Regions from separate parts of the Paenibacillus sp. MZ03-122A genome, predicted to be linked through region 1. Evidence: riboswitches for the same ligand, from Rfam matches in the RefSeq annotation. Region 1 holds a riboswitch; each other region holds the start of a gene.

Region 1 (3,279 bases):
ATTAATCGTTTGTCCTTTTTCTTCTACTTGGATAGCAGCCCCTACATTGGCACCTGCAAGAATGCCCTTTTTCTTATTAGGATACAGAGAATCCATATAGGTTCGGGTTTCTGCAACTACAATTCCTGATAAGCCGAGCAGTGCAATCAGGTTCGGGAAAGCCATCATTGCGTTAAAGATATCTGCCAGCAACCAAATGGCTTCCAACTTGATGAACGCACCTCCTGCTACAAGTGCGATGAACAGATAACGGTATGGTTTAATCCATTTGACACCCAGTAAATATTCAACACAACGTTCTCCGTAGTAATTCCAGCCCAGTATCGTTGTAAATGCAAATAAAATAAGGCTAATCGTCACGAGCTCTGCACCAGCCGGAAAGGCACTGGAAAACGCATGCTGGGTCATCAGACCTCCATCGTCATTTCCACTCCATATTCCCGTAACCAGCAACGTAAATCCCGTCAGATTACAAATAATCATCGTATCAATAAATACGCCTGTCATGGATATCAGCCCTTGTTCTGCAGGCCATTTCGTCTTAGCAGCAGCTGCTGCAATTGGCGCACTTCCCAAACCGGCTTCATTAGCAAAAATACCTCTGGCAACTCCGCTTCGCATCGCCAACATAATCGTCGCTCCGGCAAATCCACCCGTTGCAGATGTGGTCGAGAAGGCCCCTTGTAATACTAAAGCAATCGCATGAGGAAGCTCTCCTGCAAACTTAATGAGTACAATTAAGCAAACTACGATATAGAGCCCCGACATGAATGGAACAATCTTTGTGGATACCTTGGCAATACTTTTGAGTCCTCCAATCGTAACAACAGCAGTTAACACGGAAATAATGATCGCTGTAACTACCGTTGGCACTCCAAAGCTACTTTCCGTCGAAGAAACGATAGCCTTTACTTGCGGAAAAGTACCGATTCCAAATAGGGCTACAAGAACACCAGAAAAGGCAAACAACATCGCCAGCGGCTTGAAACGGCGGCCAAGTCCGTTTTCAATATAATACATCGGACCACCCGAAAATTGTCCGTTCCGGTCTTTAACACGGTATTTAACAGATAATAATCCTTCCGCATATTTGGTTGCCATCCCGAAAAAAGCTGCAACCAGCATCCAGAATAATGAACCGGGCCCACCCAGTTTGATTGCTGTTGCCACGCCGACGATACTTCCTGTACCTACAGTAGCTGCCAGTGCCGTACTCAATGCTCCGAAGCTGCTTACATCTCCGCTACCTTCGTCCGGCGCTTTACCAATTAGCTTGAGCGCCAAAGGCAATCGAATAACCTGGAGCAGCTTCAAACGGATCGTTAGCCACAACCCAGTGCCCATTACGAGAATAAGAAGCGGCGCTCCCCATATCCAGCTGTCAATCGTTTCCAATACATGTACCAAATTCATTTCAACCCGCTCCTCCAGCATATTAGAAAACAAAAAAGAGTCAAATCAGCTGATTCGACTCCTGGAGAGGTTAAAGGCACGAAAAAATACAACCATCTTGTGCAGGTTACTACCTCTAATAGCTCATAAAAAAGCCTAGGGTATTCCCTGTCACAGGTTATTCGCGTCTCTGTCCTTTTGCCTGAGAGTTTAAGCAGATGTTATCTGCGGTGCACCTTCGGCGCCCAATTAAGGGTCTCTCCAGAGTTCTGTCCGTTTACGGTCCCCGCTTGTTGCTGTAATCAGCCTAAGCACCTGAGAGTTTTGCCCCTTCGGTCGGAACTTTCGTTCCATCTCCCGCAAACATCAACCAGACATATGAAATTTTTATTCATTATACAGAAAACTTTCAGCTTATTACAAGTGAAAAGTTTGTGAAGCCCTCTGAAATATTATTATGTCTATCAAAAAAGCGGATATAGCAAATTTCATCCTTAGGATGTCTTCTGCTATATCCGCCCGAGATGATATGGAATTACAATTCTTCACCATTGGTTGCTATCACATTTTTATACCAGTTAAATGAGTCCTTTTTGGAGCGTTTGAGCGTTCCGTTACCGTCATCATCCAGATCAACGTAAATAAATCCGTAGCGCTTGGACATTTCGGATGTAGACATGCTCACAAGGTCGATAGGACCCCAGCTGGTGTAACCAATCAGATCAACACCGTCGGCAATCGCTTCCTTCATTGGGCAATATGCTGACGCAAGTAATCAATGCGATACGTGTCATACACAGAGGTCAATAACCACACCGCCACCGGTGAACGGGCTCATGGTCATTACATTGATTTCATTAAAGGTCATCCAGTATTTCACTTTATCCTTATAGCGTGTAAACACTGTTTCGGCATAATTTACGTAATGCTATGACTTCACGACCCAGCCAGCCATTATACTTCTGAGTCAGACCTAGCGGTGTCTCATAATGTGACAATAATACTTTAAAGCCCATTTCAGCGAACAATGCAACCTAACGATAACCGTTCTCCTTTGAAATGCATTGACAGATACCTTAAAATAGACGTAATGCCTTCATAAGCATCCTAATCGTTGTAACGCGTTTCATGTCAAGTATTTTTTCTTATGTGAGGAGAAGCACCATGTCGAATCTTGATCAAATTGCAAAACTGGCGGGCTTTTCCAAAGCTACGGTATCCAGAGTATTAAATCAGTCCCCCCATGTTAGTCACGAAACAAGAGCTAAAATTTTGAAAATCATGCAGGAATTAGATTATGTTCCTAATCGAAATGCCATTTCTCTATCCAAGGGTCAGACGCTTCAGATCGGTATCATTACTTCAACTATTAATGAAATTGTTCTCGCTTTTCTGGACAGCTTTGTGGAAGTAGCGGGCCAAAATGAATTTCAAACCATTATTTATACTTCGGGAGAAGACAAAAAGAAAGAGCTTCAAGCCTTTGAGGATTTAAAAAGAAAAAGAGTCGATGCGCTGGTCATCATTTCCTGCGTGAATGACACTGATTTTTTGAGCACCTATTGCAAATATGGCCCGATCGTGTCGTGGCAACGAATGGAGCATACCGATATTCGCTCCGTCGCTATGGATCAGTATGAAGGATATATGTTAGCGCTCAAACATTTGATACAAAAAGGCTATACTCGTATAGCCAATGCTTTTGGCCGTCCGAGCAGTATTAATACCCATAGTAGACAACGAGCCTACGAACAGATCATGAGTGAGCACAATCTGCCAGTGTTGCAACACTGGAATCACTCTTCTATTTATAATATCCGTGATGGCGAACAGGTCGTACGGGATTTGTTACAGCATCCGGACGAATTTCCAGAGGCTATTTTATGT
Region 2 (3,279 bases), on a different contig from region 1:
AGACCTGCATAATTCTTCTTAATATGACCTGTAGCTATAGAAATTAGTCGAAAAAACACTGTTGTAAATCTACACAATTTTAAAGTGATGCTCTCTTCTAAGCCTGAGAAGACAACGTAAATCCGTCTTCTAAAAGACAACAAAAAAATAGTCGCTATGTCAGGTCATAGCGACTATTTATACAAAAACTGAGCGGACTAACGATGCTCTTATTTAATTCAATATCCATATAAAAAACCAGAATAAAGCGTTATTATTTCATGCTGTATTGCTCATTATTGCACATCGGAAATCAACTGCTCGTATTGATCCGCAGACAGTAGCTTGCCCAATGCTTCCTCCACATCTTTATCTATCTCTACTTCGATCATCCAACCTTTTTCATAGGGAGATTCATTCACTAGCTCAGGCGTACTTTCCAGCGCTTCATTCACTTTTAATACGGTTCCCGTCACCGGAGCAAAAAGGTCGGATACCGTCTTCACCGATTCAATCGTACCGATTTCCGCTCCCTGCTCAATCGTTACTCCCGCCTCAGGTAATTCTACAAAAACAATATCACCCAGTTGATGCTGTGCAAAATCTGTAATACCAATCCGCAACGTTCCATTCTCTGTGCGCTGAACCCACTCATGTTCGTCTGTATACCAAAGTTGCTGCTTCACTTCACCCATTTTGTTCCCCTCGCTTCCATATGAATAAAATCGCTTTTGCTCACCTGTATTAGACAGGTTAAGATTATGACAACAGGAACACTCATGTCAATAATACTAACAAAAATACTTCATATGACCTCATATAGCGTACTATATAAAAATATGATAGCTTATAACAAACGCTTACATATCCTTATTTATATATTAAATGTTTTTTCTATTGTTTTTGATGACATTTTTATTGACATTTTGAATGAATTTGCGTATTAATGGGTTATAGCAAATGCTTTGGGAAACACCCCGACAACTGCAAACGCGGATGAACGCGGAGGGAGAGACTACCAAAAAGATTCACAAGCTGTTGCGGTTTGTGGGACAGTTGTGCACGCGAATCGGATCAAGTTGTTATCTGCAAAGCCAGGTAATATACTGTTGATCCCGAAGGTAGCGCCGAAGGAGTAAGCCTGCATTGCAGGTGAATCTCTCAGGCAAAAGGACCTCTGCCGGACGCATCTCTGGAGAGCATTCGCTATTGGAGCGGATCACCCAAGGGGAAACCCGGTACATACCGGGGTAACTTTCTGGTATCAAGGACAGAGCTGAAAAAAGAGTGTAGACTGCCGTCTATACGTTTTTTTCGGCCTGTCTTTTTTGTTTAGCCGATCACACCGAATAGGAGTGGAAAAATGACTAATTTGCGAAAAACACCGCTATATTCGTCCTACGGGACGCAGTCTGGGGTTCGTTGTATTGACTTTGGCGGCTGGGAGCTCCCCGTTCAGTTTAGCGGCATTCAAAAGGAGCATGAGGCCGTCCGGCAACGTGCGGGTTTATTCGATGTATCGCATATGGGCGAATTTTTGGTTGAAGGCAAAGAGGCCGAAGCTTTTCTGCAAAGGGTGACCACAAATGATGTCAGCCAGTTGGAACCAGGTCAGGCACAATATTCACTCCTGTGTTACCCCGATGGAGGGGTAGTAGACGACCTGCTTGTTTACTGCAAAGGACCGGAGCGCTACATGCTCGTTGTGAACGCCTCTAACATCGATAAGGATTGGGATTGGCTAATTCGCCATATGCCTGCATCCGTTCACATGGAGAATGTGTCTGATGCGATAGCATTGCTGGCGTTGCAAGGACCGGAAGCAGCACGTATTGCCGCAGCCGTGGCAGATACGGACATTACGAATCTGGCATCTTTCCGCTTCCATGAGAATGTGCCATTGTTCGGAGCAAAAGCACTCGTCTCACGAACCGGATATACGGGCGAAGACGGTTTTGAGTTTTATGTACCTGCTGCGGAAGCACCAGCCGTATGGGAGGGTTTGCTTCGTTCCGGTGAGTCGTATGGGCTGATTCCCGCTGGACTTGGTGCTCGGGATACCCTACGCTTTGAGGCACGGTTGCCGCTGTACGGACAGGAGTTATCTGCCACGATTTCACCGCTCGAAGCCGGTCTAGGGTTCTTCGTCAAGCTGAATAAAGGAGATTTTATCGGTAGAGAAGCACTGCAACGTCAGAAAGATCAAGGGATTCCTCGCAAATTAATCGGGCTGGAAATGATGGATCGCGGTATCCCTCGCGCCCATTACCCGGTATTCGCAGAAGGACAACACATCGGTGAGGTCACAACGGGGACTCAGTCGCCCACCTTGAAGCGTAATCTCGGCCTCGCCTTGGTAGACAGTCGTTTTAGCGCCCTCTCCACACCGCTGGAGGTTGAGACTCGTGGCAAACGCCTGCGTGCCGAGGTGGTGGCAGCACCCTTTTATAAACGCCCACGCTGATCTTAAACTCTCCTCATTTCTATAAAGCAAACATGTCAGATATGTACTTCCGGGTTTTCATCTCACACTTTTTTATTAACTAATTTACGATTTAAATTTTGATTTTCGAAAGGAGCCAGAACCTATGAAGCAGCATCGTTATCTCCCTATGACTGAACAGGATCAAACCGAAATGCTGCGTGTGGTCGGCGCTTCATCCATCGATGATTTATTCAGTGACATTCCAGAGGCCATTCGATATCAAGGGGAACTCCCTCTTTCTTCTCGACTCGGCGAGAGAGCCTTAACCCGCCACTTGGCCGAGCTTGCTGGACACAACGCCAATACAGACACACATGCCAGCTTTCTTGGCGCAGGAATTTATGATCATCATATTCCGTCCGTCATCCAGCACATCACTTCACGCTCGGAATTCTATACAGCCTACACCCCCTATCAGCCGGAAGTAAGCCAAGGCGAGCTACAAGCCATTTTCGAATTTCAGTCGTATATTTGCGAATTGACGGGCATGGCTGTAGCTAATGCCAGCATGTACGACGGAGCGACTGCACTGGCGGAAGCGGGCTCACTGTCCGCCGCAGCTACCCGCCGTAAACAGCTTATCGTATCAAGGTCCGTCCATCCGGAAGCACGTCAGGTATTGGCAGCCTATGCACGCGGATTGGATTTGGACATCGTGGAGATCGGCTGTTCGGACGGCGTAACGGATGCTAATGCGTTAGCGGCGGCCGTATCGGAAAAGACTGCGGCTGTTTTGGTCCAAAGCCCCAACTTTTTCGGAGCCGTGGAAAACCTGAAGCCGATGGCTGATCTCATCCATGCGCACAAAGGTCTTT
Region 3 (3,279 bases), on a different contig from region 1:
TAATGCCGAAAGATTGATCTGCGGCTACAATGTCAGTAGCATTCACGTCACCAAGCGCATTATAACGGAAACGAACACCAAAGTTGGTCGCCAGCCAATCGGAGCTTGTTAATCCTTGCATCGCCGGTGATGCTGCTTCTTCTGCTGTCATGCCTTTGGCCGGATTAGTATAGGCTCCACGACGGTAGCCATTCATAACCTCGGAGGAATCCCAACGGTTTTTGTTACGGTCCGCATTATAATGATCGGAGATGAAGAAGACGCTCCCCCCGGTATTCACGTATTGCAACAGGGCAGCCTGCTCGGATGCCTTAAAGGCAACATTCGCTTCACCAATAATGAACACATCATATTGGCGCAGCTTGTCATATGTTATGGCCTGCTCTCCATAAGTAAAAGGAATGGGACGATTCAATTGGTCTACCGTAAAGCCTACATTACGCAGTCCATTGGCAAAGTCGGAGAAGGCGCCTTCAATGACCCAATCTGCTGCTCCAGCAGTCTGTGCGTGCGTATTATCGAACAGCACCTTTTTGCCTTTTCCATCCGGCAATGTAGTACCGGGTTGACCCGGGTTGCCAGGTTCGCCAGGTTCGCCAGGTTCGCCAGGTTCACCTGGTTCCCCCGGCTCGCTTCCGCTCACCAGTTCAACAGCGCTTGGGCTTTTCACTCCACCAAAATTATTGTAGGCGCCGAGTGTACCCGTCACACGAATTTTGCTGCCGATTAGCTCAGGATGGCCTGACAGCCCAAATTGCCCTCTGTACGCTGAAGTCAGCTGTACATCCAATAGATTAGACGTATTACGTTCATTTGCCTGATCGGCAATCAGTACGTTAAAATCATTCGCGAACGGAGAAGAAAAGTTAGCCGTTTTCGATCCGGTAGCATGTCCGACGATGTAGCCTTCCACCGTCACCGTACCTCCACTACTTTGGCCCTGAAGTGCTTCGGCTACTGTCAATGCTCCCTCTGCCTTGACCTGACCGAATGGAACGAAGATCCCGATCAGCAGTGATACGATTGCTGCTAGATGCAGCATCCCTTTTAAGCGTGAACCTGTGAACCGCAAGCCTTTTACCATACGTCAATATCCCTCCTATGTTTTCCATAAATGTACTTGTCCTTTATCAGATTAGCCGCCAATCTTCTAATTCCTTCCTAATTTCATCCATAATTATGTAAATTTTAATCTTTTTTATTGGAAACGCACCTGTTTATGTAAAAATTGAACCCTGTGATTGACACCGAGCACAGCATACATTACCCTAAGAAAGACATGTAGAACGGTATACGCGAATGAAGATGACGGGAGAGTCTGTCCAGGGAGCCTACACTCTGGCGGCACCGAAGGAGCAAGACGCCAGCACCCGGCTGGCGGATAATCTCTCAGGTCCATGTATCGTCATCTGACGCAACTCTGGAGAGAGCGCAAGCCACCCAAGGGGTAAGGCGGTAAGAACACCGCACGAAACTCTCAGGTAACGAGGACAGAGATAAGGGAAACTTCCTTATCCTGTCCTTTTTTGTGCTCACATTGTGCGTCAGCATTAGGAACCGTCATAACCGCGCAAAGACGCGGAAATACCATATAGTATGGTATTAGAACATACAGGGGGCCACACCATGCGTTTCAAAGATGTATTTTCTATTATCGGCCCGGCCATGACCGGACCTTCCAGTTCACACACCGCAGGCGCGGTGCGACTCGCACGCGTTGCCCGGCACTGGCTCGGAGCGCAGCCTGACCGTGCCCGCATGACATTATACGGCTCCTTTGCCGATACGTATAAAGGACATGGTACAGATCTGGCGCTCATCGCAGGACTGCTTAATTACGATACGGACGATCACCGGATTCCCGATGCCGAGCAATGGGCCGAACAAGCCGGGATGGCCGTGGAATTCGCCGTTAGCGGACTCCCCGCCCCTCATCCGAACACTGTCCGTTTCGAGCTGTGGAAGGGCGAGGATCAGCGCACACTGTTGGGCTCCTCCATCGGCGGCGGCAGCATCCATGTCCAGCAACTGAACGAATTCCGGGTCAATCTGACCGGGGAGCTGCCTACGCTGGTGCTTCTCCACTCAGATAAGCCCGGTACATTGGGCGCGATAACTTCAGCGCTGGGCGCGGCTCACATTAACATTGCCTATATGCACGTAGATCGCAAGGGCCGGGATGGTGAAGCACTCACCGCCATTGAAACGGACAGTTCTGCTCCAGCTGAACTGATTGCGGAACTGCGTTCTTTACCTCATATGTATGAAATTAAGATGATTAATTTGAAAAAAGGAGCTGAATCCGATGCGGTTTAGCCATCTGCATGAAATCAGCGCTTTATGCGCTGAAGAATCCACCACAATTGGCCGCTTGATGATTCAAGAACAGGTACAAGAGACGAATACAACGGAGGAAGAAATCTTCCGCCAAATGTCTGATTATTATGAAGTCATGAAGGAAGCCGTTCATCGCGGACAGACACAAGACACCGTATCCCGCAGTGGATTGACGGGCGGGGACGGCAAGCGCCTAGCCGAGTATCTGCGGGCAGGGGAAACTTGCTCCGGTGATGCCTCCGCGCTCGCCATGGCTTATGCCCTCTCCGTGTCGGAGGTTAATGCATCCATGGGTCGCATTGTCGCCACGCCTACCGCAGGCTCATGTGGGGTTATCCCTGGTGTATTTATCAGTGCGCAGGAGCGGTTCGGCTGGGATGATGAGCATATGGTGCACGGCCTATTCGCCGCTGGTGCTATTGGCTACGTGATCGCCAACAACTCCTTCATTTCTGGCGCGGAGGGAGGCTGTCAGGCTGAGATTGGCTCAGCTATCGGGATGGCCGCTGGCGCTATGGTCGAGCTGCGCGGTGGTACGCCTGAACAGGCTGTTCACGCCGTGGGTCTCGCCCTTAAGAACACGCTCGGCCTGATTTGCGACCCCGTCGCCGGACTCGTGGAGATTCCGTGCATCGTGCGCAACGGGCTGGGAGCCGTGACTGCGCTTGCCGCAGCGGACATGGCTTTGGCGGGTGTGCGCAGCGCTATTCCGTCTGACGAAGTCATTGACGTAATGCTTGAAGTCGGCAGTGAGATGCCGTCGAAGCACCGCGAGACCGCCAAAGGCGGGTTGGCCCAGACGCCGACTGGCAAGCGTTTGACCGAATCACTTACACGCAACACACCGACCAAGAAAGATAAGTCATAATTTATAAGCGGTGCCTCCTTAAAATAAAAGAGCAAGCCTATCGTCCTTGGACGTATGCTTGCTCTCTTTTTTAC

What was found. A riboswitch is a leader RNA that binds a small molecule or an ion and turns the genes downstream of it on or off. The one in region 1 is predicted to bind glycine.
Region 2: linked by a shared signal. The riboswitch ahead of gcvT (glycine cleavage system aminomethyltransferase GcvT) and the one ahead of NLX74_RS14545 (alanine/glycine:cation symporter family protein) in region 1 are both predicted to bind glycine.
Region 3: linked by a shared signal. The riboswitch ahead of sdaAB (L-serine ammonia-lyase, iron-sulfur-dependent subunit beta) and the one ahead of NLX74_RS14545 (alanine/glycine:cation symporter family protein) in region 1 are both predicted to bind glycine.

The regions. Positions count from the first base shown of each region.
Region 1 is NZ_JANAVI010000006.1:64,218-67,496, forward strand. It holds gene NLX74_RS14545 (alanine/glycine:cation symporter family protein) at 1-1,413, opposite strand, end outside; glycine riboswitch at 1,573-1,667, opposite strand; glycine riboswitch at 1,686-1,762, opposite strand; partial or broken gene NLX74_RS26010 (family 1 glycosylhydrolase) at 1,928-2,193, opposite strand; gene NLX74_RS26015 (family 1 glycosylhydrolase) at 2,183-2,296, opposite strand; gene NLX74_RS14560 (LacI family DNA-binding transcriptional regulator) at 2,557-3,279, shown strand, end outside.
Region 2 is NZ_JANAVI010000004.1:152,775-156,053, reverse strand. It holds gene gcvH (glycine cleavage system protein GcvH) at 276-674, opposite strand; glycine riboswitch at 1,018-1,166, shown strand; gene gcvT (glycine cleavage system aminomethyltransferase GcvT) at 1,343-2,443, shown strand; gene gcvPA (aminomethyl-transferring glycine dehydrogenase subunit GcvPA) at 2,568-3,279, shown strand, end outside.
Region 3 is NZ_JANAVI010000005.1:13,652-16,930, reverse strand. It holds gene NLX74_RS12265 (DUF6359 domain-containing protein) at 1-1,084, opposite strand, end outside; glycine riboswitch at 1,300-1,415, shown strand; gene sdaAB (L-serine ammonia-lyase, iron-sulfur-dependent subunit beta) at 1,627-2,316, shown strand; gene sdaAA (L-serine ammonia-lyase, iron-sulfur-dependent, subunit alpha) at 2,306-3,205, shown strand; gene NLX74_RS12250 (Ig-like domain-containing protein) at 3,276-3,279, opposite strand, start outside.